DNA from 3 places in the Martelella sp. FOR1707 genome. Region 2 is predicted to be linked to each of the others. Evidence: predicted binding sites of a transcription regulator. Region 2 holds the regulator's gene; each other region holds the start of a gene.
The links. Region 2 encodes LexA, which represses DNA repair genes until DNA is damaged. Its sites were predicted from a motif close to TGTTCNNNNTGTGTTCNG; they were not measured.
Positions count from the first base shown of each region.

Region 1: a site for LexA is predicted at 2,554-2,571, ahead of V6765_RS23360 (ImuA family protein). Genes of this name have one in related genera too.
Region 3: a site for LexA is predicted at 4,087-4,104, ahead of V6765_RS15745 (helicase-related protein). Genes of this name have one in related genera too.

Region 1 covers NZ_JBAKFP010000011.1:34,243-44,423, reverse strand. The annotation lists gene V6765_RS23370 (error-prone DNA polymerase) at 1-307, opposite strand, end outside; gene V6765_RS23365 (Y-family DNA polymerase) at 304-1,827, opposite strand; gene V6765_RS23360 (ImuA family protein) at 1,742-2,503, opposite strand; gene V6765_RS23355 (ATP-dependent helicase) at 2,688-4,757, shown strand; gene V6765_RS23350 (SOS response-associated peptidase) at 4,772-5,434, shown strand; gene dinB (DNA polymerase IV) at 5,562-6,602, shown strand; gene V6765_RS23340 (LysR family transcriptional regulator) at 6,814-7,707, opposite strand; gene V6765_RS23335 ((R)-mandelonitrile lyase) at 7,813-8,208, shown strand; gene V6765_RS23330 (SDR family oxidoreductase) at 8,239-8,982, shown strand; gene V6765_RS23325 (tautomerase family protein) at 9,053-9,280, shown strand; gene kdpF (K(+)-transporting ATPase subunit F) at 10,031-10,120, shown strand.
Region 2 covers NZ_JBAKFP010000010.1:79,259-89,439, reverse strand. The annotation lists gene lpxB (lipid-A-disaccharide synthase) at 1-81, shown strand, start outside; gene gltA (citrate synthase) at 165-1,451, opposite strand; gene V6765_RS22610 (ComEC/Rec2 family competence protein) at 1,741-4,293, shown strand; gene lexA (transcriptional repressor LexA) at 4,247-4,954, opposite strand; gene V6765_RS22600 (YrhK family protein) at 5,122-5,895, opposite strand; tRNA gene V6765_RS22595 (tRNA-Lys) at 5,981-6,056, opposite strand; gene V6765_RS22590 (cytochrome c biogenesis CcdA family protein) at 6,296-7,039, shown strand; gene V6765_RS22585 (AEC family transporter) at 7,066-8,010, shown strand; gene V6765_RS22580 (UbiH/UbiF family hydroxylase) at 8,062-9,246, opposite strand; gene pcsA (phosphatidylcholine synthase) at 9,440-10,181, shown strand, end outside.
Region 3 covers NZ_JBAKFP010000005.1:316,184-326,364, forward strand. The annotation lists gene fdxA (ferredoxin FdxA) at 1-151, opposite strand, end outside; gene V6765_RS15740 (RNA-binding S4 domain-containing protein) at 329-712, opposite strand; gene V6765_RS15745 (helicase-related protein) at 717-3,848, opposite strand; gene V6765_RS15750 (LytTR family DNA-binding domain-containing protein) at 4,211-5,020, opposite strand; gene V6765_RS15755 (DUF6622 family protein) at 5,100-5,612, shown strand; gene V6765_RS15760 (DUF3309 family protein) at 5,851-6,006, shown strand; gene V6765_RS15765 (hypothetical protein) at 6,039-6,224, shown strand; gene V6765_RS15770 (acetyl-CoA C-acetyltransferase) at 6,372-7,553, opposite strand; gene phaR (polyhydroxyalkanoate synthesis repressor PhaR) at 7,753-8,304, shown strand; gene rpmF (50S ribosomal protein L32) at 8,403-8,588, opposite strand; gene V6765_RS15785 (glutathione S-transferase family protein) at 8,757-9,404, opposite strand; gene V6765_RS15790 (biosynthetic peptidoglycan transglycosylase) at 9,474-10,181, opposite strand, start outside.

The DNA.
Region 1 (10,181 bases), on a different contig from region 2:
CGGCACGCTTCTTGCCGAGCGACAGCAGGCGGCAAAGCCGCGCATAGGCCGCCCGGTCGGTTGGATAGACGAGGACCGGCTGGCTGTCGGCAAGGTCGAGGCGGCAGCCGACAACCAGCCGGACGCCGGTCTGCCGTGAAGCTTCGTATGCCCGCACGACGCCAGCCAGCGAATTCCGGTCAACGACACCGAGGGCCTCGATGCCGAGGTCTGCGGCGCGAGCGAACAGTTCGTCGCAACTGCTCGCCCCGCGCAGAAACGAGAAATGGGTGGTGACCTGCAGTTCGGCGTAGCGCGGCCCGGTCATCCGAAGATCCCATGGATAAACCAGCGGTGCGAGCCGCTTTCCTCATGCTCGCCGTCGCCGGAGCGAAACAGCCAATAGCGCTCGCCGGTGTCGTCCTCTACCCGGAAATAATCCCGGACGGCGGTGAGTTCGGCATCCCGCTTCCACCATTCGCCGCGAACCCGCTCCGGTCCATCGGCATGACGGATGCGTCGACGTACACCGCGCCAGGTGAACCAGACAGGTGGATGATCCGGGAGAAGCGCCATGGTCTCGACCGGCTCCGGGCGGGGTAAAAGCCGCGGTGGTCGCGGCCAGTCGCCGTCCCATGTGAGGCCTGTTTCCGGTGCCAGCGGGGCAATACGGGCGACCGAGCGTTCAGGCACATCGCTTTGAACGGGCACGAAACGACAGAGCCGGTGATCGCCGACGCGATTGGCAAGGACATCGACCAGATCGGAGACATCGGCTTCGGGTTCCTCGATCAGGGAGGAAATCGTCTGCTTCTCCCGCAAAGGTTCGGCATGGATGGCGACCAGCTCCATGATCTCTATCCCGAAGCCTGGATCGACGGTCTCCAGCCTGTCGCGGAACAAGCGGACAAGGCGTCTGGGATCGCGTACCGGCTGCGCTGTGCCGACGCGGATGAACTGCATGGTGCTATCGACGCGGTGGAACAGAAGATCCAGCCGCCGGGCGCCAAGGCCGCGCTTTTCGAGTTCAAGACAGAGGGCGTCTGCGAGTTTCCCGATATAGCGGGCGATGGTTTCAGGCGCGCCGATCGGTTCGGCGAAGGCCTTGAGCACCTCGACCAGCTCCGGCGAGCGGATCGGATCGACCGGTTCGGCGATCCGGCCAAGCGCCTGGTCTAGCCGCCGGACGACTTCCGGGCCGAAGCGCAGGGTCAGCGGCGCGCGCGGCTGATCCAGCAGCTCGCCGATAGTCTCGAAACCGAGTGTGTGCAGGTCGGACACCGTACCGGGATCGAGCCTGAGTGCTGAAAGCGGCAAGGTTCGCAGCATCGCCTCGGTTTCTCCCGGTGGAATGACGATCGCGGGTCGTGCCAGAAACCGGGCAGCAGCATGCGCGGCGCCCCAAGTGTCTGCGACCGCAGCGCGCGCCTCGACGGCTGCCGCTGCGAAACGCCTGATCATGTCGGCAAGCATGGCGTCTTCTCCGCCATGCAGGTGGTCGGCGCCGGTCGTATCGATGACCAGGCCATCCGGCGGATCGGCCATCACCACCGGCGAAACCCGCTGAAGCGCCCAGAGCGCCAGCTTGTTCAATCCGTCGGTTTCGGCCCTGGGATCGGAATCGGCAATCACAAGCCCCGGCACAAGGGCTTGCGCCTTGGTGACGGCCATGCCGATACGCACGCCAAGCCGTTCGGCATTGGCATCGAGGGCCGTGATCAGCCGGCGGCGACCGATGCGGCCGGCCATGACGAGCGGCGCATCAGCGGGTGGCGATGCGTCGCCCGACTTCCTTCTGAGGCGATCCGTCGGCCACCTCGGAAGGAAGAGCGAGACGACCCGTGTCATCACATGCCTCCAGTTCAAAATCGGCACTTTCGCCGGCACGACATCGGATGAGTTCGACCAGCCAGCGTGCACGGCCAAGGCCGGGAACGGGCAGGGGCCGCGAGGGCAGAACGGAGACCCGCCAGCGGGTGACGCTCGCCGTCGGCTGCCCGAAGTCGCCGGCCTCGGTCTGCCGTCGCCAGCGGCGCAGCGCCAGGCCGATGGTGTTGGAGTTCTCGGCCGCCAGCTGAAGACGGCGGGAGGCCGTCATCGAGAGACGCGCGGTCTCTCCAATAACCGCACCGAGCCCGCCATGGCGAAGCCCTTCCTCGAAACAGGCAAGCAGCGCCTTCTCGTCGCCGGCCTCGACATGAATCACGCGATCGGGCAAAAGCCCGGCCTGGGCGATGGCTGGTGCAAAGAGATCGGGACGTGTGACCACCCACAACACCTTGCCTCGTGTGCGTGCGGCAATGCCCGCCACGAACAACGCAGCTGCCGCTCCATCGACCGCGCCATTGCCGCCGCCGGCTACCTCATGCAGACAGCCGAGCGCCAGTCCGCCGCCCGGCAGCCGGCGATCGATCTCCTTCAGACCGAAGGGCAGGACCGAGCGCGAACGTCCGCCCGGACCTTCAAGATGCGCGATGCGCTCACGAAGCTCTGCGATGGCTGGACTGGCGGCATTGTTCGGCATGATGTCGGACGGTCTCCTTCAGGACTTTGCAACGGCGGAATTCTCCGATATGTTCCTTATTTGTTCTTTCTCGGGTTTTGAGTCAATCGGCCTCATGGACGGGCCCTGTGGACGGCGACCGGGGAAGAACACCGATGCGCATGGCGTGCATCGTTGAATCACAAGGGGTTTAGGGCAGGGCGATATGAGCGCGGCGCATCTCGAAAAATTGAACGACAACCAGCGGGCCGCGGTTCTGCATGGCACGAATTTGCCCGATGGCGCCATCGCGGGACCGCTGCTGATCATTGCGGGCGCGGGATCCGGCAAGACCAACACGCTTGCCCATCGCGTGGCTCAGCTCGTTATCACCGGAGCCGATCCGCGCCGGATCCTGCTGATGACCTTTTCCCGGCGCGCCGCCGCCGAAATGGGAAAGCGTGTCGAGCGGATCTGCGCGAAGGCGCTTGGAGACAGGGCCGGGATCATGGCCGACGGGCTTGCCTGGTCCGGCACCTTTCACGGGATCGGCGCCCGGCTCTTGAGGGAATATGCAATCGAGCTTGGTCTCGATCCACAGTTCACCATCCATGACCGCGAGGATTCGGCCGATCTGATGAACCTCGCCCGCCATGAGCTCGGCTTCTCCAAGACCGAGAACCGGTTTCCGGCCAAGGGCACCTGCCTTTCGATCTATTCGCGCACCGTCAATGCCGAGGCGCCGCTCTCGGAAATCCTGAGGGCGAACTTTCCTTGGTGTGCCGCCTGGGAAAAGGAACTGAAGGAATTGTTCGCGGCCTATGTCGAGGCCAAGCAGGTCCAGAACGTCCTCGATTATGATGATCTTCTGCTCTATTGGGCGCAGACCATGGGCGATCCGGCGCTTTCCGCCGAGATCGGCGGGCGCTGGGATCATGTTCTCGTCGACGAATATCAGGACACCAATCGCCTGCAGTCCTCGATCCTGATGGCGCTCAAACTTGGCGGGCGCGGGCTGACGGTTGTCGGTGACGATGCGCAGTCAATCTATTCGTTCCGGGCGGCCACGGTTCGCAACATCCTCGACTTTCCGAATGAATTCTCGCCGAAGGCCGACGTGATCACGCTCGACCGCAATTACCGGTCGACGCAGCCGATCCTCGCCGCGGCCAATGGTGTCATCGGCCTAGCCCAGGAGCGCTACACAAAGGATCTCTGGACCGACCGCGTCTCAACCGAAAAGCCGCGGCTGATGACGGTTCTCGACGAGGGCGATCAGGCCCGGTTCATTGCCGACGAGGTGCTCGACAATCGCGAGGGTGGCATGCGGCTGAAGGATCAGGCCGTGCTGTTTCGGGCAAGCCATCACAGCGGCCCGCTGGAGGTGGAACTCACCCGCCGCAACATTCCCTTCGTGAAGTTCGGTGGCCTGAAATTCCTCGATTCCGCCCATGTGAAAGACATGCTCGCAGCACTCCGGTTTGCCCAGAACATGCGCGATCGCGTGGCGGGCTTCCGGCTGATGCAACTCTTGCCAGGTGTGGGGCCGGCCTCGGCGCAAACTGCGCTGGATGCGATTGCGGAAACCGCCGATCCGATAGAGACACTGGCGGCCCTTCCTGCGCCGGCACGAGCAGTAGCCGACTGGCCGGGTCTTGTGTCCTTGGTAACGGACCTCCGCCAGTCAAACATGGGCTGGCCCGCCGAACTCGGCCGGATCCGGGCATGGTATGAGCCGTATCTGGAGCGCATCCATGAAGACTTCGAGATGCGCCGTGCCGATCTGCTCCAGCTTGAAGACATTGCCGCTGGTTATCCGTCGCGGGAACGGTTCCTGACCGAGTTGACGCTCGACCCACCGGACGCCACCTCCGGCCAGGCCGGTGTGCCGCTGCTCGATGAGGACTATCTGATCCTCTCGACCATCCATTCGGCCAAAGGGCAGGAGTGGCGCTCGGTCTTTGTTCTCAATGCCGTCGACGGTTGCATTCCCTCCGATCTCGGCGTCGGCACGACCGACGATATCGAGGAAGAGCGGCGCCTGCTTTACGTGGCCATGACGCGGGCACGGGACAGCCTGAACCTTGTCGTTCCCCAGCGCTTCTTTACCCATGGACAGTCCTCGACCGGCGACAGGCATGTCTATGCCTCGCGAACCCGGTTCATTCCCGCTATGTTGTTGCAGCATTTTGAGAACAGGACATGGCCGGTAGCGAAACCGGGCCAACAGAACAACCCGGGTTCGCGCCAGGTGCGTCTCGATGTCGGCGCTCGCATGCGTGGGATGTGGCGCTGAGGGAGGACAAGGACTTGTGCAATCTCTATAATCTGACGACGACACGGGATGCCGTCGTCGAGTTTACGAAGGCGATGAGCGACAAGGCCGGATGGAACGAGCCGTCGCTCAATGTCTATCCCAACACGCTGGCGCCGATCGTTCGCGTCGATGGCGGTGGCAATCGGGAAATTGTCAGTGCCACCTGGGGCATGCCGACGCCGCCGGCCTTCGTCAAAGGCAAGGCCGATCGCGGGGTCACCAATATCCGCAATGTCGGCTCTCCGCATTGGCGGCGCTGGCTTGGGCCGACAAGCCGCTGTGTCGTGCCGTTCACCTCGTTTGCTGAACCTGACCCTGCGAGCAAGGTGGAGGGCCGACGCGTGCCGAATGCCTGGTTTGCTCAGGACCCGGACCGACCCCTGATGTTCTTCGCCGGTTTCTGGACGCCGTGGAAGGGCGTGCGGAAGGTCCGGGATGGTGAACAGGAATATGAACTGTTCGGATTCCTGACGACAACGCCGAACGAGATCGTCAAACCTATTCATGAGAAAGCAATGCCGGCGATCCTGACGACACCGGAGGAGGTCGATCTCTGGCTCACCGGGGAATGGGCCGATGTGAAACACCTTCAGCGGCCGCTGCCCGGCAACATGCTGGTCGTGGTCGCCCCTCCTGAAAACCCCGAAGACGATTGACGTCGTCACCGATCACACTCTTGAGATGGTCATGGCCGCGCCGGATGAACTGACAGCTTTGGAAAGAGACCACGAGGTCGAAACGGATGGCGCCGCCCCGGTCATCCGCAAGATCATCCATGTCGACATGGACGCCTTCTATGCCTCAGTCGAACAGCGCGACAATCCCGAACTGCGCGGCAAGCCGGTTGCCGTCGGCGGGTCGGCGGCCAGAGGTGTGGTGGCTGCTGCCAGCTATGAGGCGCGGGCGTTTGGCGTGCGATCGGCCTTGCCGTCGGTGACCGCGAAACGGCGGTGTCCCGATCTGGTCTTCGTGAAGCCGCGGTTTGATATCTACCGGACGGTCTCGGCGCAAATCCATCAGATATTTGCCGAGCATACAGACCTGATCGAGCCGCTTTCGCTCGATGAGGCCTATCTTGATGTGACCGAAAACAAGCAGGGTATCGCGTTTGCAACCGAGATCGCGACGATCGTCCGCGCCCGCATCAAGGAGGTGACCGGACTCAATGCGTCTGCCGGGATCTCCTACTGCAAGTTCCTCGCAAAGATAGCGAGCGACCTGAACAAACCGAACGGCCAGGCCGTGATCACACCGAAGATGGGACCGGCATTTGTTGCTGATCTCGCCGTCAAGAAATTCCACGGCGTCGGGCCAGCGACGGCCGAGAAGATGCAACGGCTCGGGATTGCGACCGGCTCCGACTTGCGCGAGAAATCGCTTGCCTTCCTGCGTGATAATTTCGGCAAGTCGGGGGGATGGTACTACCGGATCTCCCGCGGGATCGATGAGCGGCCGGTTCAGCCCGATCGGCCGCGCAAATCGATTGGTGCGGAAGACACATATGCTGCCGATATTTTCGAGCTGGAGGCTGCGAAAGCGGAGTTGATCCCACTTGCCGAGAAGGTCTGGCGCCATGCTGAGAACAAGTGGATCAGCGGGCGGACGGTGACGCTGAAGGTGAAGTACGCGGACTTCCAGCAGATTACGCGGAGCCGCACACTTGGGCAGAATATGCGAAGTGCAAGCGAGATTGGCGAGATTGCCGGCGTGATGCTGACCGAGTTGTTTCCAGTTCAGAAGGGTATCCGCCTGCTCGGGATTACCCTTTCCTCATTGGGAGAGAGCTCTAATGGGGTACGAGAGCCTCAGATGAGTCTGCTGTGATCCCCACGCCGATGGGAAAGACATATACTCGGCAGATCGACAGAAGTTGGAGAACACTTGGGACGATGTGAGCGGCAGTAAAGGGGCCGAAAGCCGAATGGCGGATTTGATATCAGATCATGAGCTAAGCGGAAATTCACGCCTCATGGTCTAGCAACCTTTTGGGCATTTGGCACTGTCGGGACGACGCCGGCGAGTTGCTAGGCACGCGCTACGACCGATGCCTGATCGCTTCCAAAAACTTAGCAAAGGCAGGCGATGCCAGCCGTCGGTGGGGGTAATAGAGGTGGTAACCTTGAATACTCGGACACCAATCGCTCAAGACTACTTGCAATCGACCTGCATAGATATAGGGCTGCGCGATGTCTTCTGGGACGTAGGCCAATCCTGTCCCATCGACAGCGGCATGAAGAATTGGAAAGATGCTGTCGAAAATGGCTTGTCCTGTGACACGCACTTCGATCTCGTGCCCGTTCTTTTCGAATTCCCAGGCATAAAGGCCACCCGCCGATGCCAGACGCAAGTTTATGCATTGGTGATTGGTCAAATCGCTGGGATGTTCTGGCGGCGACCTACGCGCGAAATATTCAGGCGTTCCAACGACTACAAAACGCCAATCCGGGCCAATACGGACTGCAATCATATCCTTGCTGATCGATTCACCCAGCCTGACGCCTGCGTCGAAATGTTCGCCGACTATGTCGATGAACCCGTCATTGATGGAAACTTCGACATGGATGTCAGGAAATTCAGATAGAAACTTTGCCAGTTTAGGCCGCAAAAGCATTTCCGTGGCATGGATTGCGGAACTGATTCGTATCATACCGGATGGCTTGTCGCGCAACTCGCTCAACGCTTCGATTTCAAATCTGATTTGATCGAAATGTCCCGCCACGGACTGATACAATCGGTCACCCGCCTCAGTTGTCGAAACGCTCCGTGTCGTGCGCGTGAGAAGCCGAAGGCCAAGTCTGTCTTCCAACCCGCGGATTGTGTGGCTGAGTGCGGACGGAGAGACGCCGAGCTTGGCGGCAGCCTTGGTGAAGCTGCTGTCCTTAGCAACTGCTATGAACGCTCTCAGTTCAGCGAACTCATCGCGCGCCATTATTGAATCTCACTCAATAGTTCATGCCATTTATAGCACCTAATCGAATAGCGCGTTCTTGCTTATCTTGCCAGCACACAAAGCAGTGAAGAAAGGACGCATCCAATGGAAATCATTCGTGCAAAGACCCGCACGACCGGTCCCGGCCCGAGCGATTGGTTCACTGGCTCGGTTCAGGTCGAAATGCTCTTCAACCCATACGACAAGGAACGTGTTCAAGGCGCAAGGGTGGCGTTTCAGCCTGGCGCGCGCACAGCCTGGCATACGCATCCGCTCGGACAGACGCTCATCGTGACCTCAGGCGTTGGCCGCGTTCAACGCTGGGGCGGACCGATCGAGGAAATCCAGGTTGGCGATGTGGTCTGGTTTGCGCCGGGCGAGAAGCACTGGCATGGCGCAGCGCCGGACACCGCTATGACCCACACGGCCATCCAGGAGGTTCAAAACGGCAAAGTCGTCGACTGGATGGAAAAGGTTACGGACGAGCAATACGCCGTCTGATCACAAAATGCATAAGAGAAAGAACTGACCATGATCAAAGGTAAAGTCGTCATTATCACCGGCGCGTCGTCCGGCATTGGAGAAGCCACCGCAAAGCTGGTCGCCAGCCGAGGCGCGAAGGTCGTCCTGGGCGCGCGGCGCGAAGACAAGCTTAAAGTCATTGCCGAAGAAATCGTCAAGGCTGGCGGTGAGGCCGTCTATCAGGCACTGGACGTGACCAGCGAAGCGGACAACGGCGCAATCGTCAAGCTGGCCAAGGATACGTTTGGCCGTGTCGACGCCATATTTCTGAATGCTGGCCTGATGCCGAGCAGTCCTGTTTCGGCACTGAAGACCGGTGAATGGAACCAGATGGTCGACGTGAATATCAAGGGAGTGCTAAACGGCGTAGCCGCCGTCATGCCGACCTTCCTCGAGCAGAAGGCAGGCCATGTGCTGGCCACCTCCTCAGTTGCCGGGCTAAAATCATATCCCGGAAGCGCGGTCTATGGCGGCACCAAGTGGTTCGTGCGTGACTTCATGGAAGTCTTGCGCATGGAATCTGCCATGGAAGGCACAAACATCCGGACCGCCACGATCTACCCAGCCGCCATTAATACCGAGCTTCTGGGCACGATCACCGACGAAAAGACAGCCGAAGGCATGAAGGGTCTTTATGCTGCCTTCGGAATATCGCCGGCCCGCATCGCCGAAGTCGTCGCCTTCGCGCTCGACATGTCCGAAGACACCACGGTCAACGAATTCACCGTGGGGCCGGCAAAGCAGCCTTGGTAAGCACCAGCCTGTCCGGCAGCTCTGCTACCGGACGGACCAAGCTTCGAAGCACGTTCAAAGGAATAAGGACATGCCGCATGTCATCGTCAAGCTCTGGCCCGGCAAAACAAAAGCTCAAAAGCACGAACTCGCCGACGCCATCACAAAGGACGTGATGGCGGTTCTCAACTACGGAGAAGCGTCCGTATCCGTCTCTTTCGAAGAGGTCGAGGCCTCACGCTGGCGGGAAGATGTCTATGAAAAGGACATCATCACCCATCCTGAAAGGCTTATTAAGAAGCCGGGCTATGCGATGTGAAGGTTATATGGCGGATCTTAAGCGAGAGGTTCAGCATGATCATTTGAAATGGCACAAATGAACGGTTTCGCCCCTTTCCTGCCATTCGTTCGCCCCGATAGACGGCGGCTTTTGGAATGCTCTGTCGGCGGATCGACCGGCAGAAATGGGGGCGCAAAGCTGCCGTCCGAACCTTCGGCCGAGTATGGGCGCGACACGGCCCGTGCTGATGGACAGCATCAAGTCTTGAAAGGATATGAACCACCGCGGTCATTTGACATGACATCTAAGAGAGTCATCCCAGCGCAGTTGAGGCTTTTCTTCAGGATATCCGGTAGTGTTTTTTCGGTTGCAGGGGTGTGATCAAATGTTCGATCTCCGTGAGTTCCTGAAGCAATTTTGTCGGTGATTTGCAGCTTGTCACCACGCGGACTAAAGAAGCTCGCCCAAGTCTAATGAAGATGTTCGCCGAATGTGGCGCGACGTTTATCTCTCTTGCCGCGACACGCCAACGATCCCGGTCTACAGCGACCTGACCTATTTCCCGATCGAAAATTCGCGCTTTTCCTATGAGATTTTTATGTCTTGGCCTCTCCCCCTCTCTCGAACCCTTATGCGGTTCCGCGCCATATTCTTGCCATCATCGGTAATCGGCCGGAATGCGACTGGCGCTAGCCCCTGGTTCGCCTAGCGCCTCCGATCTTGTGGCGATGACCTGCATTGCAAATGCGTGGCGCAAATAAAGGTCCCGCATAGGAGAAGAGGTGAGAAATGATCGTCGAGTATGCTCTGAGCGGGGCGGTAACGCTGTTCGTCGCTGCCTATCTGATTTACGCGCTGCTTCGGCCGGAACGCTTCTGAGTTCCCGAAGGTCCAGTCCGGTGAAATCGGCACGGACCATAGGAACGCCGCTTCGCCAGAT
Region 2 (10,181 bases):
ATGCAGACCGAGGTCCCGCCCGGCGAGCGTGCGGCGGCTATCGTTCTGGATGTTCTGGCGGAGAAGGGCTCTGCGAAGTAGACCGTCCGGCAGCGCCTGCTTCCCACTGGATACAGAAAAGGCCGGTCGCTGGACCGGCCTTTTGTCTTTTCGCCAAGCCTTGATCAGCGCTTGGAGATGTCCACGAAATCGCGTTCCGGGGCGCCGGTGTAGAGCTGGCGCGGGCGGCCGATGCGCTGTTCCGGATCCTCGATCATTTCCGCCCACTGCGCGATCCAGCCGACGGTGCGCGCGAGCGCGAACAGCACGGTGAACATGGTGGTGGGAAAGCCCAGCGCCTTCAGGGTGATGCCGGAATAGAAGTCGATATTCGGATAGAGCTTCTTCTCGATGAAATACTCATCCGTCAGCGCGATCTTTTCCAGCTCCATGGCGACGTCCAGCAGCGGATCGTCCTTGATGCCGAGTTCCTTGAGAACCTCATGGCAGGTCTTCTGCATGATCTTGGCGCGCGGATCGTAGTTCTTGTAGACGCGGTGGCCGAAGCCCATCAGGCGGAAGGGATCATCGCGGTCCTTGGCGCGGTTGATATATTCCGGGATGCGATCGACCGAGCCGATTTCCTGCAGCATGTTGAGCGCCGCCTCGTTGGCGCCGCCATGGGCGGGGCCCCACAGGCAGGCGATGCCGGCCGCGATGCAGGCGAACGGATTGGCGCCAGACGAACCGGCCAGACGCACGGTCGAGGTCGAGGCGTTCTGCTCGTGATCGGCATGCAGGATGAAGATGCGGTCGAGCGCGCGCGAAAGGATCGGGTTGACCTTGTATTCCTCGCACGGCGTGGCGAAGCACATATGCAGGAAGTTGGCCGCATAGCCGAGGTCGTTGCGCGGATACACGAAGGGCTCACCGACATGGTACTTGTAGGCCATGGCCGCGATCGTCGGGATCTTGGCGATCATGCGGATGCTGGCGATCTCGCGCTTGTAGGGATCGGAGATGTCGATCGAGTCGTGGTAGAAGGCAGACATGGCTCCGACGGCGCCGCAGATGATGGCCATGGGATGGGCATCACGGCGGAAACCGCTAAAGAGCCTCGTGAGTTGATCGTGAATCATCGTGTGATGGGTCACGCGGAAGTCGAAATCCTTCTTCTGCGTGGCCGTCGGCAGTTCGCCGAACAGCAGCAGATAGCAGACTTCCAGGAAGTCGGCGTTTTCGGCCAGCTGATCGATCGGGTAGCCGCGGTGCAGCAGAATGCCGTTATCGCCATCGATATAGGTGATCTTGGATTTGCACGAGGCCGTCGAGGTGAAACCCGGATCGTAGGTGAACATGCCCGACTGCTTGTAGAGCGAAGCGATGTCGATGACTTTCGGGCCGAATGTGCCTTCTTCCACCGACAGCTCAAGTTCCTTGCCGTCGAGTTGCAGTTTTCCAGTTTCCGTCATCCTGTCCTCCAAATTTCCGGCGCGAATACGCTGTCGAAGCCAATCGGGATTTTCATTAGCTATAGGATTGGCAAGGTGTTGCCAAGCCGACGAAGCCGCGCGGCGGGTGATGAGTAATATCTGCGTTTAGCAAGTTTTACGGGGTTTAGAAAAGGAAAATTTTGCTTCTGCCGCCAGCGCTTGCATTGCAATCGATTAGCATTGGCCACAACATGTAAAAGTTGTGGGGCGGCGATTGTGGATGCGTGGGAGCGGGGCAGGCACGAGCGAGATAGACAAGGCGACGGGCTTGCGCGCCGGAGCCGACCGGCTTCGCGCGCGTTTCAGAAGGCGCCAACCGCAAGGCGAGCGCGAGGCTGGTTTTGACGGGCGAGACGCGGGCCGGGCAGGGCGGTTCGATATTGCCGCCTTGTGGCGCGAAGAGCAGGCTTTCGGCCGGCCGTTTCTCATGGTCCCGGTGGCGCTGGCAGCCGGAATAGGCTGGTGGTTTTCGCTCGACGAGAGCCCGTCTTCGCTGGGCCTTGGCATCTATTGCGGTCTGGCGGTGTTCGCGGCCGTCTTGCTGCGCAATGGCAGAGGCTTGCTGCCCGTCGTCAGCGCCTGCATTGCATTGTTTCTCTGCGGTGCGCTGCTTGCGGCGCTGGAGACGGCGCGGCGGGCCACGGTGATGCTCGATTCGCCGGTGACCACCCATATCACCGGCGTCGTCGAGAGCCGCGAGCCGACGGAAACCGGCTGGCGCTATGTTGTGCAGGTGACGGCGACGGACGACCCCGTGATCCACCGTCCGCCCGAGCGCGTCACGCTTGTCGCCCGCGGCAATTTGCCGCCTGTCGGCATCGGTCACGCCATTCAGGGGCTTGGCCGGTTGCTGCCGCCTTCCGCCCCGGTCATGCCCGGCCTGGTTGATTTCGGGTTTCTCTCCTATTTCGACGGCATCGGCGCGGTGGGCTTTTTCTATGGGCCGCCAAGCGATGCCGGTCTTGTGCCCGCGCCGGGGCTCAGTGCAAGGGCGGGTTTTGCGATCGAGCGGATACGCGATGGCATTGCGGGTCGCATTCGTGCGGTGCTTGCGGGTGACACCGGCGCTTTTGCCAATGCGATCATCACCGGCGAGCGCCGGGCGCTGAGCGACGACATGCTCGATGCGCTGCGCAATGCCGGCCTTGCCCATATCATTGCCATTTCCGGTCTGCACATGGCGCTGGCCGCCGGCATCTTCTTCTCCAGCCTCAGGCTGTTACTGGCGCTGTCGCCGCGCGCGGCCGAGGCGATTTCGACGAAGAAGATCGCGGCGGCCGCTGCGATTGCGGCGGCACTGTTCTATCTCTTGATCTCGGGCATGCAGGTGTCCGCCGAACGCGCCTTCATCATGCTGGCGGTGATGCTGGCGGCGGCGATTTTTGACCGTCCGGCGATCAGCCTGCGCAATGTGGCGCTCGCCGCGCTCGTGATCCTGATCGTGACCCCCGCCGAAGTGGTGGGGCCGGGCATGCAGATGTCCTTCGCCGCCACGCTGGCGCTGATCGCGGGCTATGGCGCATGGCAGCGCCGGCCCGCTGACGGGTTTCGCCAAAGTCGCGGGCCGCTCCGCTGGCTCTGGATCGCAGCCTCCGGTATCGTGCTCACCGCGCTGATTGGCGGGCTGTCGACGACGCCGTTCGCCATCCATCATTTTTCCCGTATCGCGGGCTACGGGCTGCTTGGCAATCTGCTCGCCATGCCGGTGGTCACCTTCGTGGTCATGCCGGCCGGGCTTTTATCGCTCATCGCCATGCCGCTCAATCTCCACGCGCCGTTTCTGATCGTCATGGGCTGGGGGCTTGATTGGGTCATGCAGGCCGCGACTTGGGTCGATAGCCTCGGCGGCGCGTTCACCACCGGCCGTGCCCCGAAGGGGTTTCTGCTGCTGTTTCTCGCCGGCTTCCTGCCGCTCGTGTTGTTGCGCACGCGTCTGCGTCTCTTCGGTGTGATTCCGATAGCGGTTTCCTTCGCGCTGATCTCTTGGCCGCCCGAGCCTCCGCCGCCGCAAATCCTGGTGGCTGGCGACGGCGATCTCGTGGCGATCGTCACCGGCGATGTCGCGGCGCTCACCACGAAGCGGCCGCCATCCTTCGTGTTCGAGCAGTGGGAAACGGCGCTCACGCTCGCGGAGACGCTGCCGCCTGTTGAGGAAAGCGTACTGGCGCTGAATGAGGAAGATCGTTTCGCGCGGCTCGAAGCAGCGGATATGGCGAGCGCCGCGCGGGCGCTCAGCGATACGATCACCGAAGCCGGCCGGACGCCCGGCATCTTCCGCTGCAAGAAAGATGCGTGGTGCTATGCGACCATGATGGGCCGCAGGATCATGACGGTCGACCGGCCGGCCTTTGCCGGCCTTGCCTGCGACAATGCCGATATCGTCGTCAGCCGTTACCGCCCCGGATTCCAGACCTGCCGTTCCGGCGCATACCTCGTCACGCCAGCAATGCGTCGCCAGCACGGCGCCTTTCAATTCACGCTGCCGCCGGCCGACCGTCGCGATATGGACGACGGCGACATACGGCGCTCGGTCGCGGAGCCGGGCAGGGTCGGCGAACCCGATCAGCAGGCAGGTAATGCCAATCCGTTGCCGGGAGGCATCGCGGATGCGAAGGCGCAACCGCCCCCGTCAGCCAAACCATCCTGCGGCCCGATGACGATCTCAGTCAGCACATCGGTCAGAGCATTGACCCGCCCGTGGAACAGGCACCGGCTTTATGACTGGCGCTCCGGCGAATATCTGCCGGTCATCTCGGTTCCTGAGACGCTCACCTTCAGTGGTAACGACGGATCAGGCCGACCAGCTTGCCCTGCACCTTGACCTGGTTTGCCGAAAAGATACGGGTCTCGTAGGCCGGATTGGCCGCTTCCAGCGCGATCGAGGCGCCCTTGCGGCGGAACCGCTTCAGCGTCGCCTCCTCGTCATTGACGAGCGCCACGACGATATCGCCGGGCGAGGCGGTGGAGATATTGCGGATGATCACGGTGTCGCCGTCGAAAATCCCGGCCTCGATCATCGAATCGCCCTGCACCTCCAGCGCGTAATGTTCGCCCGCGCCCAGCATTTCCGCCGGCACGGTGATCTGATGGGTATTTTCCTGGATCGCGGAGATCGGCACGCCGGCGGCGATCCGGCCCATGACCGGAATCCCCGCCGAGCCGCCGTCATTGGCGCTGGCCGGCGCCTTCGGCTCTTCCTGCTTCTTGCCGAGAGAGCCCTCGATCACGCTTGGCGAGAAGCCCCGGCGCGGCTGCTGGCCGATCGCGCTGTCCGGCATGCGCAGGATTTCGAGCGCGCGGGCGCGGTTGGGGAGCCGGCGGATGAAGCCGCGTTCCTCCAGCGCGGTGATCAGGCGGTGAATGCCGGATTTCGACGCGAGGTCGAGCGCCTCCTTCATTTCGTCGAAGGACGGCGGAATGCCGGTCTCTTTCATCCGTTCATGAATGAAATACAGCAATTCCTGTTGTTTGCGTGTCAGCATTTCCTGCCCCTGGCCCTTCGAAACAAATCCAGAACGAATATACATGTTCTCACTGTGTTCCGCAAGTGCGCGGAAGCGCTTGCGACGCAGGGGCTGTGCTGCGCGTTCGCGGCCACTGTCCCCGGTCGCGGCGAATCGGCAACCAAGGCCGGGGTTTGGGGCAGCGGTCACTTTTCCCAGGGCTTCCTCCGACGGGGCGCAAGCGGCTTCAGCGGGTGGCGCGCATAGGGCGTCGGCTTTCCGAGTGCTGCGGCGACGACGCGATAGGCGCGGCGATAGTTGAACAGGCCGCCGATGAAGAACAGGACGCTGCCGACCAGATATTGCCACGCCAGGAAACCATCGAGCAGGGTTTCGTCGCGCTCGCTGGCAAGCGTCCAGAGATAGGGGATCGAAGCGACGGCAAAGAGCGCCGAGCCGACCACGAAGGTCAGCGCGGTCAGGTTCATCATCTGCAGGGTGACGAGATCGTCGGCCTGGACGATCTGGATGACGTTGATCACCGCGCCGATCACGAACAAGACGCTGCCGATGATGAAGCACCAAGCGCCGGCCTTGGGAAGGTCGACGGAAGACAGGAAGAAAATACTGCCAACCACGAACAGCACGGTTCCGAAGACATAGGTCCACGCCGCCCAGGCCTCCAGCCTGTCCCACAGCGTTTCCGGGGCGTTGCGCTGCCTAGCGTAAACGAAGACCTCGATCAGGTCATGGCCGGTCACGAGCAGATAGATCAGCGATCCGAAGAAGAATATCCAGGCGCCAAGATCGGCATAGGCCGAGAGCGCCGGAAAGAAGCAGATGCTGCCGAAAATGAAGATCAGCCCACCGGCCTGGTAGGCCATCGCGTTGATCGTCTCCCAGCGGAAATTCTTTCGCTTAGCCGGCGTATCGGCAATCACGTCATGAAGACGCGGTCGATTGACGAACATATGCGGCATGCGGTCCCCCGAGATTGATACGCCTGGCGCTTGGCCGCGTTTTAACGAAGCGGGGAAGGAAAATCAAAACCGGCTGAAAAACAAATGGTGAGAGCGCAGGGGTTCGAACCCTGGACCTACTGATTAAAAGTCAGTTGCTCTACCGGCTGAGCTACGCTCTCCCGAGCCGGATGCCCGGCTGAAAGTGGGCGGAACATAGAAAGGGTCTTATCCAAGGTCAACCCGGAATCTCGCCGCCAAAGCGATAATACGGCGGTTTTCGGCGCGCGGAAAGGTGATTGGATTTGACCGGTCATCTGGTTTAAGACCCGCGGACGCATTCCGCGGCCATTTTCGTCGCCGCGGGAATGGGGCGCGGACATCGCCCGCGCCCGATTTCTTAGGTGTTGGAGCAGGTTTCTTGTCGATTGGCGATATTTCCCTTCTGAGCGCGCTTCTGGCCGGCGCGCTGTCCTTTCTTTCGCCCTGCGTGCTGCCGCTGGTGCCGCCCTATCTCTGCTACATGGCGGGGATCTCGGTCGACCAGTTGAAGGGCGGCGGCGAAGCCAAGCCGGCAAGCCAGTGGGCGGTGCTGCTGCCGGCCTTCTTCTTCACGCTCGGATTCGCGACGATCTTCGTGGCGCTCGGCGCGGGCGCGTCCACCATCGGACAGCTGCTGCGCCAGTATATGGATATTCTGAGCAAGGTCGGCGGCGTGATCATCATTTTGATGGGCCTGCATTTCCTGGGCGTGCTGCGGATTTCGATTCTTTCGCGCGAGGCGCGGTTTCACGGCGGCGGCAAGCCGGCAAGCGTGACAGGCGCCTATATTATGGGGCTCGCCTTCGCCTTCGGCTGGACGCCGTGCATCGGGCCGGTGCTGGGCGCGATTCTCGCCGTGGCCGCCACCAAGGCGACGGTTTCGAACGGAGCGGTTCTGCTGGCGGTCTATTCGCTCGGCCTTGCCGTGCCGTTCTGGATCGCGGCCTATTTCTCCGGCGCCTTCATGCGGTTTCTGACGCGGTTTCGCAAACATCTGGGCGCTGTCGAGAAAATCATGGGCGTGCTGCTGATTCTCACCGGCGTCGCCTTTCTTTTCGGCTTCATTGCCGATATGGCGATCTGGTTTCAGCAGACCTTTCCGGTGCTCTCGCGCATCGGCTAGCTGCCCGCCACCAAGCGACCGGAGCCATGGCCGATATTCTAGCACTGCTTTTCCCGTTCTTCGGGCTGATCGTCATCGGGTTCGGCGCGGCGAAGATCTTTCGCCATCCCGAAGAAGGAACCGCCTGGCTCAATATCTTCATCATCTATGCCGCCCTTCCGGCGCTGTTCTTCAAACTGGTCTCGCGCACGCCGTTCGAGCAACTGACGCGGCTCGATTTCGTGTCGATCGATCTTGCGGCGACCTATTCCGTTTTTCTGTTACTGTTTGCCATCGGCTATCTGTGGAAGAAGAACGGGGTGCGGGAAACGACCATCCAGGCCTTTGCCGGCAGCTATGGCAATATCGGCTATATGGGGCCGGGGCTTGCGCTGCTGGCGCTGGGGGAGGAGGCTGCCGTTCCGGTGGCGCTGATCATCTGCTTCGAAAACGCGGTGCATTTTATCGTCGCGCCGACGGTGATGGCGACGGCCGGCGGCGGGGGAGGGCGTTCGCTGGTGCGCCATATCGTGCTGCGGGCCCTGCTTCACCCGTTTCTGGTGGCAACGGCACTGGGCTTTGCTGTCTCTGCATCCGGGTTCGCCATGCCGCAGGCCTTCAGCCGGCTGGTAGATTATCTTGCCCAGGCGGCAGCGCCCTGCGCGCTGTTTGCCATGGGCGTCACGCTGGCGCTGAGGCCGGTCAGGCGGGTGCCGGCGGAAATCAACTATATCGTGCCGGCAAAACTGATCCTCCACCCGCTGGTGGTCTATCTGTTCATGATGGTCCATGGCGGGTTCGACCCGCTCTGGGTCAAGGCGGCGGTGCTGATGGCTGCGCTTCCGACGGCGACCAACGTCTTCGTCATCGCTCGCCAGTACGGCATCTGGTATGAGCGCGCCTCGGCGACAATCCTGATCTCGACAATCGCATCGGTGGCGACGCTCGGCGTGTTGCTGGCGTTGATCGGAGCCGATGCGATTCCGTTCTAGATTCGGCGTCTAAAGACATCTAAAACAATAACTTATGCCGGTTTTCTGACGTTATCCCGCAAACAGCGCCTTGATGCCGCGCATCGGCTGCACGCCCTCGCGCATGGCGAACTGGCGTAGCGGCGGCACAGCGGAGAGCACGTAGAGCCCGGCCGAGCGTGCGAGCTGCGCCGGCAGGAAATCGGCCAGCAGCGAACGGTTCAGAAGGTCGACGCTTGCCGTCCGGCTCCAGACATCGGACTTGCGCAGGAAATCATAGCGCTCGCCGGTGCGTGACGAGATGGTCGAGCCGTCAATGCCGTCCAGCATGCGCGAAAGCCGCATGATATCGCGCAGGCTGAGGTTCAGCCCCTGCGCGCCGATCGGCGGAAAGGCGTGCGCTGCCTCGCCGACAAGCGCCATCCGGCCCTTGCCGAAACGGTTTGCAACCAGCGAGGAGAGCGGCCATTTCTGCACCGGGCCATTGATTTTCACCGCGCCCAGCAGGAACTGCATGCGCTCCTCGATCGCCGCGGCGATTTCCTCCGGCGGGCGGTCAACCATGGCCTCCGCATCGGCCGTCGCCATGACCCAGACGAGACTGGAACGGTTGGCTTCCGGCAGCGGAACCTGGGTGAAGGGGCCGTTGCGGGTGTGGAACTCGGTCGAGATATCGCCGTGCGGCAGGCCGTGTTCGAAATTCAGAACGACGGCGGACTGTTTATAGCTCCATTGCCGGGTGCCGATATCGGCGCTTTCGCGCACCTTGGACCTGCGGCCATCGGCACCGACGACCAGCGCTGCATTGAGGCTGTCACCCGAGGCGAGCGTTATCGCGACTGCATCCTTGCCGATGTCGATATCGCTTGCGGCCTCGCGGAACTGGGTGATGTTGGCCTCGTTCTCGACGGCTTGCGAAAGCTTTTCGACCAGCACCGTGTTCGGAATATTGTAACCGAAGGCCTCGAGGTCGATCTCGGCGGAGCGGAAGCTGACGGTCGGCGCGCGCAGCAGGCGGCCGGTGCCATCGATAATTCGCATGGTCTTGAGCGGCGCGGCGCCGGGTTTGACGTCCTTCCACAGGCCCAGCCGGTTGATGAAGGCGATGGAGTGGTCCATAAGCGCGGTGGTGCGGTGGTCGCCGCTGCTTTGGGCGGGCGCCACCAGGGCGACATGGCGCCCCCCACGCGCCAGCGACAGCGCCGTAATCATACCGGCAGGTCCGCCGCCGATCACTGCAATTTCATGCTCCGCCATAATCGAGCCTCGTCATTTGTTGTGATACCGATATAATGCGGCAAGGCTGTTTCTGCTGCGAAAAATTCTGGAAAGCCAAGATTTTTTTCGCGCATCGCATCCATCTGGTGCATTCTTGACCGAAATTCGGTAGGCATGCCGGATCGTCCGGCGGAAAAGGCCGGCAACGCACGACGCAGCAAACGGATATCGAATGGGATTGTTCACTCAGCGAAAAGTGCCATATGCGGAAATCAGGGCTTTTTCCGTCCATATCCTGACGGCCTCGGGCTCGTTCCTGGCCTTTCTCGGGGTCGTGGCCGCCGCCGAGGGGCGATTCGTGTCGATGTTCTGGTGGCTCGGGCTGGCGCTGCTTGTCGACGGCATTGACGGGCCGATCGCCCGGCGGCTGAGGGTTTCCGAAGTGCTGCCGAGCTGGTCCGGCGTCATGCTCGACAACATCATCGATTACGTTACCTATGTGCTGCTACCCGCCTTCGCGCTCTATCAATCGCATATGATCGGCGAGCCGCTGTCCTTCGTCGCCGCCGCGCTGATCGTGGTTTCCAGCGCGATCTATTACGCCGACAGCGGGATGAAGACCGGCGAGAACTTCTTCTCGGGCTTTCCGGTGGTCTGGAACATGGTGGTGTTCTCGTTTTTCGTCATTCAGCCGTCCTCGCTGGTCGCGATGGCGATCGTGATCCTGTCGGTGGCGCTCACCTTCGCGCCCGTGCAGTTCCTGCATCCCGTTCGCGTCAAACGCTTGCGCCCCCTCAATCTGAGCGTCTTCGGCATCTGGTGCGCGACCGGGTTCTATGCGCTGATTGCCTCCTTTGACGCGCCGAAACTGATCGAGGCGCTGTTCGTCGCAAGCGGCATCTATCTCTACGTTATCGGCGCGGTGCTGCAGTTCCTGCCCAAGCTCGGCGCGCGGGCTGCGGAAACGCGCGCCG
Region 3 (10,181 bases), on a different contig from region 2:
GACATTCCGGCTCGCAGACGCCGCAATCGATGCACTCATCGGGGTGGATGACGAGAAAATTCTCGCCCTCGTAGAAACAGTCCACCGGGCAGACTTCGACACAATCGGTATATTTGCACTTGATGCAATTATCGGTCACGACATAGGTCATGAAAGACTCCAGAAAAGCGGCCGGCGCGCGCCCATTGAAACCGAAAACCGGTTCGCCGCGGGCTTCGCACCCATAAACTCTGCCCGGAACTACCGGCTTTCAAACGGCCGGGCAAGACCATTTCATGCTCGAAACCGGGGCGTGACGGGTAGAACTTTCCAAACCCGCGCCGACAATTCAGTCGCCGCGCAGTTTCGAAAGGTCGCGGCGCTCCTTCTTGGTCGGCCGGCCGGAACCGGGGACCCGCTGGGCCTGTTCGAAGGCGTTGAGCTTTTCACGCGCTTCCGGCGGTGGGCTGATATCCTCGTAGAGCGTCTGCGCTTCGGCAAACGGCCCCCGGCGAGTGCCGGGCGCGCGCACAATCACGTGGACATCGCGTCGCTCCAGCGCAACGACGAGCTTGTCGCCGTCGCCGACATCGACGCTCGGGCGGATGACCCGCGAACCGTTGAGCCGGACATGGCCGTCGCGCACCAGTTTCTGCGCCAGCGAGCGCGATTTTACGATGCGCGCGAAGAACAGCCATTTGTCGATACGCTGTTTTTCGGCGGCCTCGTCCATGGTTCTAGCGCTTCATCTGCTCTTTCAGGGCGGCAAGCTTGGCGAACGGCGAATCGGGATCGATCGGCTTGTCCTTTTCGCGGCGCGGCGGGCGCTGGTTCGCGTGATCGTCCTTGCGGTCGCGGCGCGGGCCCTTGCCGCCTTTCCCGCCCTTTCCGCCGCGGTCGTTCCTGCCGAAACGCTCGCCGTCGCCGCGGTTCTCACCGGCCTCGCCACCGCCCTTGCGGCCGCCCTGCTGCCCGCGCCCGCGGCCTTCGCCGCGCTGCTGGCCACGGCCATGCTGGGGACGGGCGTTGCGTTCATTGCGGCCGGCCTGGCGCCAGAGAAGGACAGGCTTGGGCTCTTCTTCCGGCTTGTCATCGCCCGTTGTCTCGCCGGTCTCTTCAGCCTTTTCGGCGGCGCGGGCGCTGTCCGAGCTCGCCGGTTCTTCAGCCGGCGTGGCGGTCGGCTGCGCGGTTTCAGCCTCGGCGGCTTCCGTTTCCGCCGGGGAGGCTGCTTCGTTGTCTGCCGACTCGACCGCAGCGGATTCCTCGCTCGCCGTCGATGAATCGACAGTTTCTTCGGCAGGCTTTTCGGCTTCGACGGGCTTTTCCGCGACGGCCTTCTTGGCGACGGTTTCCACAGTCACGCCGCTCGGGGCCTGGCGGGCGGCCTTTTCGGCATCGCGCGCGGCCTGGATTTCGGCAAGGGTCGCGACCTCTTCTTCCGAGGCGATGTCGGCGCGATAGCCGAGGCCCTTGAGGATTTCCTCCATATCATCGGCGGTCGCGCCGAGGATCGACATCATCGCCGGCGTGGTGACGAAGCGGCGACCGTCGAACGCGCCTTCCGGCCGGGGCGAACCGCCTTCCGGCTTCCACTGCGTCAGCGGGCGGATGAGGTCGGCGAGACGCTCGAGAATGTCGATGCGCACGGCGCGCTTTCCGAGGAAGCGGAAACCGGCGAGCTTGTAGAATTCGCGCTCATAGGACGGATCGGTGACGACCGAGGTGCGGCCGGCGGCCAGCACCGAAATCAGGTCGCCATAGCCGGGCTTCTCAAGTCCGTCATTCTTCAGCGCCCAAAGCAGCGTGATCATCTCCGCCGGCGCCGGCTTCAGCAAAGCGGGCATGAACACGTGATAGGCGCCGAACCGCACGCCGTAGCGGCGCAGCGAGGCGCGCGCATCCTGATCCAGCGACTTGACCTCATTGGCGACATCGCGGCGGAACAGCACGCCGTAGGCTTCGACAAGCTGGAAGGCGAGGCCGCGGGCAATGCCTTCGAGATCCTCGGCATTGGCGAGATCGTCGAGCGGCTTCAGCACGGTCTGGATCTGGTGATTGACGTAGCGTTCGATACGGGCTGCGACATGATCGCGCGCCGGACCGGTCAGCTGCTCGTCGGCAAGCAGGATCACGCGCGGGCGCAACACGTTGTCGGAGGCGACAAGCCGGGCCACGGGATCGCCGAGCCAGCGCACGGTGCCCGACGCATCAAGCGCCAGGTCGCCATTGCCGGAGGCATGCAGCCGCGCGGCGCGCGCCTCGAACTCCAGCGCGAGCGCCTTCAGCGCCGCCGCTTCGATCGCCTTGGCATCGGGACCCTCGGCCCCGGACACGGCTTTGAAACGGAAGCCCGCCAGTTCCCCCACATGATGTCCTTCGACAAAGACATCACCATTCACGCTCACTTCAGCTTCAAGCATCGCATTCTCTCTCAGGCGCTTCATCAGCACAGATGTCCTGCGGTCAACGAAGCGTTTCGTCAACCTCTCATGCAGCGCATCTGACAGCCGATCCTCGATTTTCCGTGTCTTTTCCTGCCAGTGTGTCGGATCGGCAAGCCATCCGGGCCGGTTCGAAACATAAGTCCATGTTCTGATCTGGGCAATCCGCGCCGACAGCGTGTCGATTTCGCCATCGATCCGGTCGGCGTGTTTTACCTGCTTTGCCAGAAAATCCTCGTCCACCGTGCCGTGCTGGACAAGGTCCAGATAGAGCGAGGCGATCAGTTCGGCATGCTGGGCGGGGGTGATCCGGCGATAATCCGGCAGCGCGCACGCCTCCCACAAAAGCTCGATGCGGGCGCGGCGATCGGCCTTGCCGGCAACGTCGGGATTGCGCGCCAGAAATTCGAGCGCGCGCTGGTCGACTGCCGGCAGGGCCCGCGTCAGGCCCGGCACGCGCGGTACGTCGTCAAGGCTCGCCTTCAGGCTGTCGAGCGAGGAGAAATCGAGCGCCTTGGAACGCCATTGCAGCACGCGGACGGGATCGAACTGGTGTGATTGCAGCCGTTCCACGAGTTCATCGTCGAATGGCGCGACCCGGCTGGTGACGCCGAACGTGCCGTCGCGCATGTGGCGTCCGGCGCGGCCCGCGATCTGGCCGAGTTCGCCGGGATTGAGGTTGCGGTACTGATGGCCGTCGAACTTGCGGTCCTGGGCGAAGGCGACGTGGTCGACATCGAGATTGAGCCCCATGCCGATCGCGTCGGTCGCCACCAGATATTCGACGTCGCCGTTCTGGTAGAGCTCGACCTGGGCGTTGCGGGTGCGCGGCGAAAGCGCGCCCAGCACCACGGCCGCGCCGCCGCGCTGGCGGCGGATCAGCTCGGCGATCGCATAGACCTCGTCGGTGGAAAAGGCGACGACGGCGGAGCGCCGCGGCAGGCGCGTGATCCGCTTTTGGCCGGCATAGAAAAGCTGCGACAGCCGGGGCCGCTCGACCACGGAAATGCCGGGAAGCAGTTTCTGCAGGATCGGCCGCATGGTCGACGAGCCGAGAAGCAGCGTTTCCTCGCGTCCGCGCAGATGCAGAATGCGGTCGGTGAAGATGTGGCCGCGCTCCATGTCGCTGGCGAGCTGCACCTCGTCGATGGCGACGAAGGCGACATCGGCCTCGCGCGGCATGGCTTCCACGGTGCAGACGCTGAAGCGCGCCTTGGGCGGGGCGATTTTCTCCTCGCCGGTGATCAGCGCGACATTGTTGACGCCGACGCGTTCGACGATGCGGGTATAGACCTCGCGCGCCAGAAGGCGCAGCGGCAGGCCGATGACGCCGGAGGAATGCGCCACCATGCGCTCGATCGCGAAATGGGTCTTGCCGGTATTGGTCGGACCGAGCATCGCGGTAACGCCGCGCCCGCTCAAGATCATTGCTTCAGAATTCAATGTCCGGTCCCGAATGATATGGCCGGGGCCAAAGTCTCGCCCCCGACGGTCTTTGATATCCGCGCGGGCCGGCTCCATCGGCCCGCAGCGGTCGCTCGCCTATAGATGGCCTGCCGATCGCCGACAAGCAAGAGGGCCCTCCGGATTTCGGCTGCGAAAACGCCGTTCCGTTAAGTTTTGGAACAGATGCGAACGAATCACAGACGAATCGCTGACTCTGCTATTTTCCCGATTTGTTCACGGCTAGATATTGCGGAAACGGACTGTGCGCGGTCCACATCTGGATTCGGTTTTTTCGCGGGATGCCGGCGGAGGACCGGATTCGGCCGTCGCGTTAACCATTTGCCTCAACGCGGCAGAAGACCCGCTTGGCGCAGGTCATCGAGACAGGAACGGCTGACGGGGAGGCGGTCGCCGGCGGTGGTTTCGACGAACACCTTGCCGTTCTCGCGCCGGACGGCGGAAACGGCCTTAAGCGCAACCCAATGGGAGCGGTGGATTTGCAGACCCGCTGTCGGCGCGGTCTCCTCGATGGCATCCTTCAACCGGATCAGCAGCATGTGGCGGCCCGCTCCGGTGGTGACCTCGACATAGTGGTCGCTGACGCTGAGCGAGATCAGCGGTCCGCGTTTTTCGACCGGCAGGCGCGTTAGCAGTCGCGGCGGTTCGGGCCTTTGCGGCGTCTCCGCTTCCACCGACTCGTCGCGCGCAAGAAGCTCCATTGCCGCAACGGCGGCGGTGGCGATGATGAAGGCATGGGTCGCGGTCGCGGCAATCGCGGCGGGCGCGAGCGCCGCAAGGCCCTCGACCGCGATCGTGACAGGCAGCACGGCGATGGTGGCGGCAAGGCCCGCGACAAAAACGACGGCCACAAGCGCGTAATGGCGCGGCGTCCGGCGGGCTCTCAGGTGAAACCGCGTCCACTTCGCAAAGAAATGCGCCGCCCAATAGGTCAGAAACGTGGTTGCCGCCCAGAAGGCGAAGCGCCCGGCGAGCGAAAACGCCGATTGCGTATCGAAAGGGCCGGACCAGGCGAGCACGGCGGCGAGGATAAGAAGCAGGCCATGCACCCGCCAATTGGCGAGATCGCGCCGCATCTGGCGAAGCGTGAATTGCAGGCCGCTGTCATTCGCGAAGTTTTCGCGCAGTTCGTTCATTCCCTGTTTTCCCGCTGGCTCGGAATGTTATGGCAGCGGCAGAGGTTATCGTTTCCCGAAGATGAAAGGAACAGCGGACATGTTTATCGACATTATCACCGGCACGCCCCTTTACGTCTGGCTCATCCTGGCGCTGCTCGTCTATCGCGGCGTGAAGCGGCTTTATCCGCGCGATGTTCATCTGCGCGCCTTCGTGATCCTGCCGCTTCTGTTTCTGTTTCTCGCAGGTCACCGGCTGGCTACGCTTGACTACACCCATGCGGTGCTTGTCGGGCTCGTCGGCGGCCTCATTGTCGGCGCGTTGCAGACGGTCATGCTGCGGCCGCAGGATCGGCTTTCCTATGCCGGCGGGAACCGCGCCCATGTCGAGGGCGAATGGCACACGCTGGCGATGGTTCTGGCGCTGTTTGCCGCGCTCTATGCGCAGAATGCCGGCCTCGCCGTAAACCCGGCGCTCGCCAACAACGTGCCGTTCATGCTCGCGGTCAACGCCGTCATCGGCCTTGCCACCGGCTTTTCCACCGCTCGCGCCGCGGCCTATCTGCTCAAGGTAAAGAGGTTCGCAAAAGCCGGTGAAAGTGCTTCGCATTAACTTTCAGGTCAAAGCCGGAACGAATCAGCGACGAATCGCTTACCGGTCGATCTTCCGGTTTTGTTCACCGCTAGATATGGTGCGGGAAGGATTTGTTAACCATATTTTTCAAGCGGTTGGCGCGGGGGACGCGCGCCGCCGTTAACCTTTTCCGCGGCGCCTTCGGAAGATGGGCTGGGAACAAAATTTTGCCCGGCCGCGTTTAGGCTGCGAACATATGACCGGAGAGGGCAATCACATGCTGGGCACCATTCTTCTTATTATTCTGATATTGCTGCTGATCGGCGCGCTGCCGCGGTGGGGTTATTCCACCAACTGGGGCTACGGGCCGTCCGGCGGTCTCGGCCTCGTGCTGCTGATCGTCATAATCCTGCTTCTGGCGGGCTATATCTGACAAAGACTGAAGAACATTGGAGACCTGACATCATGAAGAAGACCGTTATCGCCATCGCATTCATTCTTCCGCTGGCCGCTTGCACCACGCAGGAACGCAACACCGCTGCCGGCGCCGGCATCGGCGCGGGCGTGGGCGCGCTTGCCACCAACAGTGCCGGCGGCGCCGTGGCGGGCGGCCTGATCGGCGGCGGCATCGGCGCTGCAACGGCCAACTGATCGCCAACGCGCCGGTCGGGCGAACCCCGGCCGGCGATCCTTATCGAAAGCGGCGCGCGCCCAGGGCTGTCGCGTCAAGATCGGCTCGCAGCATCCCCCCGCTCGTCGATCCAGGCGTCGCTTTTTGCGACGCCTTTTCTTTTGTGCTCAGGCGCGTTCCACGCACATCGCAACACCCATGCCGCCGCCGATGCAGAGCGTGGCGAGGCCCTTTTTCGCGTCGCGCCGGCGCATTTCGTAAAGCAGCGTGGTCAACACCCGCGCGCCGGACGCGCCAATTGGATGGCCGAGCGCGATCGCCCCGCCATTGACATTAACCTTCTCCGGATCGAGCGCCAGTTCGCGCACCACCGCACAGGCCTGCGCCGCAAACGCCTCGTTGGCCTCGATCAGGTCGAGATCGCCGACCTGCCAGCCGGTCCTCGCCAGCGCCTTTTGCGATGCCGGGATCGGGCCCGTGCCCATCACCTGCGGATCGACGCCGGCGGTCGCCCATGACACGATCCGCGCCAGCGGTGCGATGCCGCGCTTTTCGGCATTGGCCGCATCCATCAGCACCAGCGCCGCCGCGCCGTCATTGATGCCGGAGGCATTGCCGGCGGTCACGCTGCCGCCATCCATGAAGGCCGGGCGCAGGCGCTCAAGCGCGTGCGCGGTCATGCCCTCGCGGATGCCCTCATCCTGATCGACCACCACCTCGGATTTGCGGCCGGCGACCGTGACCGGCACGATCTCGTCGGCGAAGCGGCCTGCTGCGCGGGCGGCCTCGGCGCGGTTTTGCGATCGAGCGGCATAATCGTCCTGCACCGCCCGGCTCAGACCCCAGCGCTCGGCGATGTTTTCCGCCGTCACGCCCATGTGATAGCCATAGAAGGCGTCGACCAGCCCGTCCTTCAGCATGGTGTCGACCATGGCGGCGTCGCCCATGCGCGTTGCGCTGCGAAGATGGGCGCAATGCGGCGACAGCGACATCGATTCCTGTCCGCCCGCCACCACGATCTCGGCATCGCCGGCGATGATCTGCTGCATGCCGAGCGCGACGGCCCGAAGCCCCGATCCGCAGAGCTGGTTGATGACGAGGGCGGTCTTCTCGGCCGGCATGCCGGCGGCCATCGCCGCCTGACGGGCGGGGTTCTGGCCGGCGCCCGCCGTCAGCACCTGGCCGAGGATCGCCTCGTCGACATCAGCCGGCGAAACGCCCGACCGGGCAAGCGCTTCGGCGATCGCCACGGCCCCCAGCTCATGGGCGGGCACGCTGGAAAGCGCGCCGCCCAGAACGCCGATCGGCGTGCGCGCCGCGCCTGCAATAATAATGGCCGAACCGGACATGTTTCTCTCTCCCCATTTCACGATAGCGGCACTGTGCAGAAGCCGGTTTGCGAAGTCAAACGGGCCGCCGCCGCCGCTTTGCCCCGCAGCAAAGACCCCGCCGCCGGCGTCGCTGCATTGCGACAAAATCATTGTACCGGGGCCGGTTTTGAGGTTACATCAGAGCGGGAAGAGGAAACAGATCGCGGGAGGAGGCACAATGCCCGTAAGCGACGGACCGACAATCATCAAGAAATACGCGAACCGCCGGCTCTACAATACCGGCACCAGCAGCTACGTCACGCTGGAAGACCTGGCCGACATGGTGAAAAGAGGAGAGGATTTCACCGTGAAGGACGCCAGGGCCGGCGACGACATCACCCACACCGTACTGACCCAGATCATCTTCGAACAGGAGGCGAAGTCCGATCAGGCGATCCTGCCGGTGTCATTCCTGCGCGAGATCATCGGCTATTACGGCGACCAGATGCAGGCCATGCTGCCGGGCTTTCTCGACAACGCCATGAAGGCATTTTCCGAGCAGCAGACCCATATGCGCGAGCAGATGGACAAGGCGCTCTACGCCAATCCGCTGAAACGCGAATATTACCGCAAGGAAGAGGCCGCGCGTCAGGCGGGCCTCGCCGCGACACGGTATCGCGATGCGGCGGAAGAGGAAGAACTCGAAGGCATGCACAATGCCGCGGCCGGCGACCTCGATGACCTGCGCCGCCAGCTGCGGGTGCTGCAGGACCGTATCGACAATATGTGAGCGAGGCCGGGCGGAAACGCCCGGAATTCGACGCGCAACAGCAAAAAGCCGCCCCACGGGACGGCTTTTTCAATTCAGCGGAAATGCTGCCTGATGGATCAGGCGTTTTCCTTCGGCGTCAGGACCTGGCGGCCGCGATACATGCCGGTCTTCAGATCGATATGATGCGGGCGGCGCAGTTCGCCGGAGTTCTTGTCTTCGACATAGGTCGGAGCCTTGAGAGCGTCTGCAGCACGGCGCATACCGCGCTTGGACGGGGTCGTTTTTCTTTTCGGTACAGCCATTGGACTACTCCACTTGAGGCGCAAGGCTCAATCGACGGCGGGTGAAACCACCGCAAGATCGTCCCTGGAATTCTTGAAATTTGGCGCGCTTATACAGGGCAAACCGGCGTTTGACCAGTCCCCCCGGCATTTTTTTGACTCTTGCGGCAACCGGGACGAAACCGGGCCTCAGACTTCGTCTTCGGGAACCACCCAGCTTTCGGCAAGCGCGCCGTCGCGCCAGCGCTGGAAGGCCGGCACGCTTTTGATGGCATTCATATAGGCGAGCGATGTCGCATTGTCGATGAGTTCATAGACTTCGAAGCGGTTGACCACCGGCGCATACATCGCATCGGCCGCCGAAAAGCTGCCGAACAGGAATGGCCCGCCCGAGGCCTCAAGCGCGTCGGCCCACAGTGTTTCGATGCGCCGGACATCGGCTTTGACGGCGTCATCGATGGCAATCGGCGCGGGCTTGCGCCCGAAATTCATCGGGCAGGCGCCGCGCAGCGCCCTGAAACCGGCATGCATTTCGGCCGAGACCGCGCGCGCCGCCGCCCGCTCCACCCTGTCGACGGGCCAGAGCTGGGCTTCCGGGTAGAGTTCGGCGACATATTCGATGATCGCGAGCGATTCCCAGACCCGGAACTTGCCGTGATGCAGCACCGGCACCTGACCGACCGGCGAGACCTCGCGGAAGCGCGGGTTGCCGGCGGGAAAATCGAACGGGATCAGCACTTCCTTGAACGGAATCCCGGCAGCCTCCATCGCCAGCCATGGCCTGAGCGACCATGAGGAGTATTTCTTGTTGCCGATATAAAGTGTCAAATCGCTCATGCTTCACCCTTCCGTTTGCGCGGGAGTTAAACGCATTTTCCCGCCCGGCGCCAACAACAATGTCGAATGTCAGTCATAAAGGCAGGTGATATAGGCGCCCGAGCGCCCGGCCAGCCGCTCTACGCGGGCGGCAAGGTTCTGCATGTGACGGCTCGGGGCCGCGGCCTGCCGGCCCACCGGATCGGGCAGCGAAACGGCGAGCAGTGCCGCCTGCCGCGCCGTCAGCTCCGAAGCCGAGACGCCGAACTGTTCGCGCGCCGCCGCCTCGATGCCGAAGGTCTCCGGTCCCCATTGCGCGATGTTGAGATAGATCTCCATGATCCGCTTCTTGGGCCAGACGATATCGGCGGAGATCGCCAGCGGCAGTTCCAGCGCCTTGCGGATATAGGAGCGGCTATTCCAGAGGTAGAGGTTCTTCACCGTCTGCATCGGTATCGTGCTCGCCCCACGCACCGCCTTGCCGGCCAGCGCATCCTCGACCACGGCCTTGTACTCGCCCCAGTCGATGCCGTCGTGATTGCAGAACTGCCCGTCCTCCGACATCATCACCGATTGCACCAGCACCGGCGCGATCTCATCGAACGGCACCCACTGCCGGTCGTAACCGGTAAAAAGCCGGGTCATCATCGGCACGGATACGGGGTGCACGAAGGAAGGCCGGTAGAGCGGCAGCAGCAGGTAGGGCAAAAGCACGATCACGATGATGACGATCACGCCATAGCGGATCAGGCGGCGAAACAGCGACCGGTGGGGAGCCTCATCCTCATCGTCTTCCGG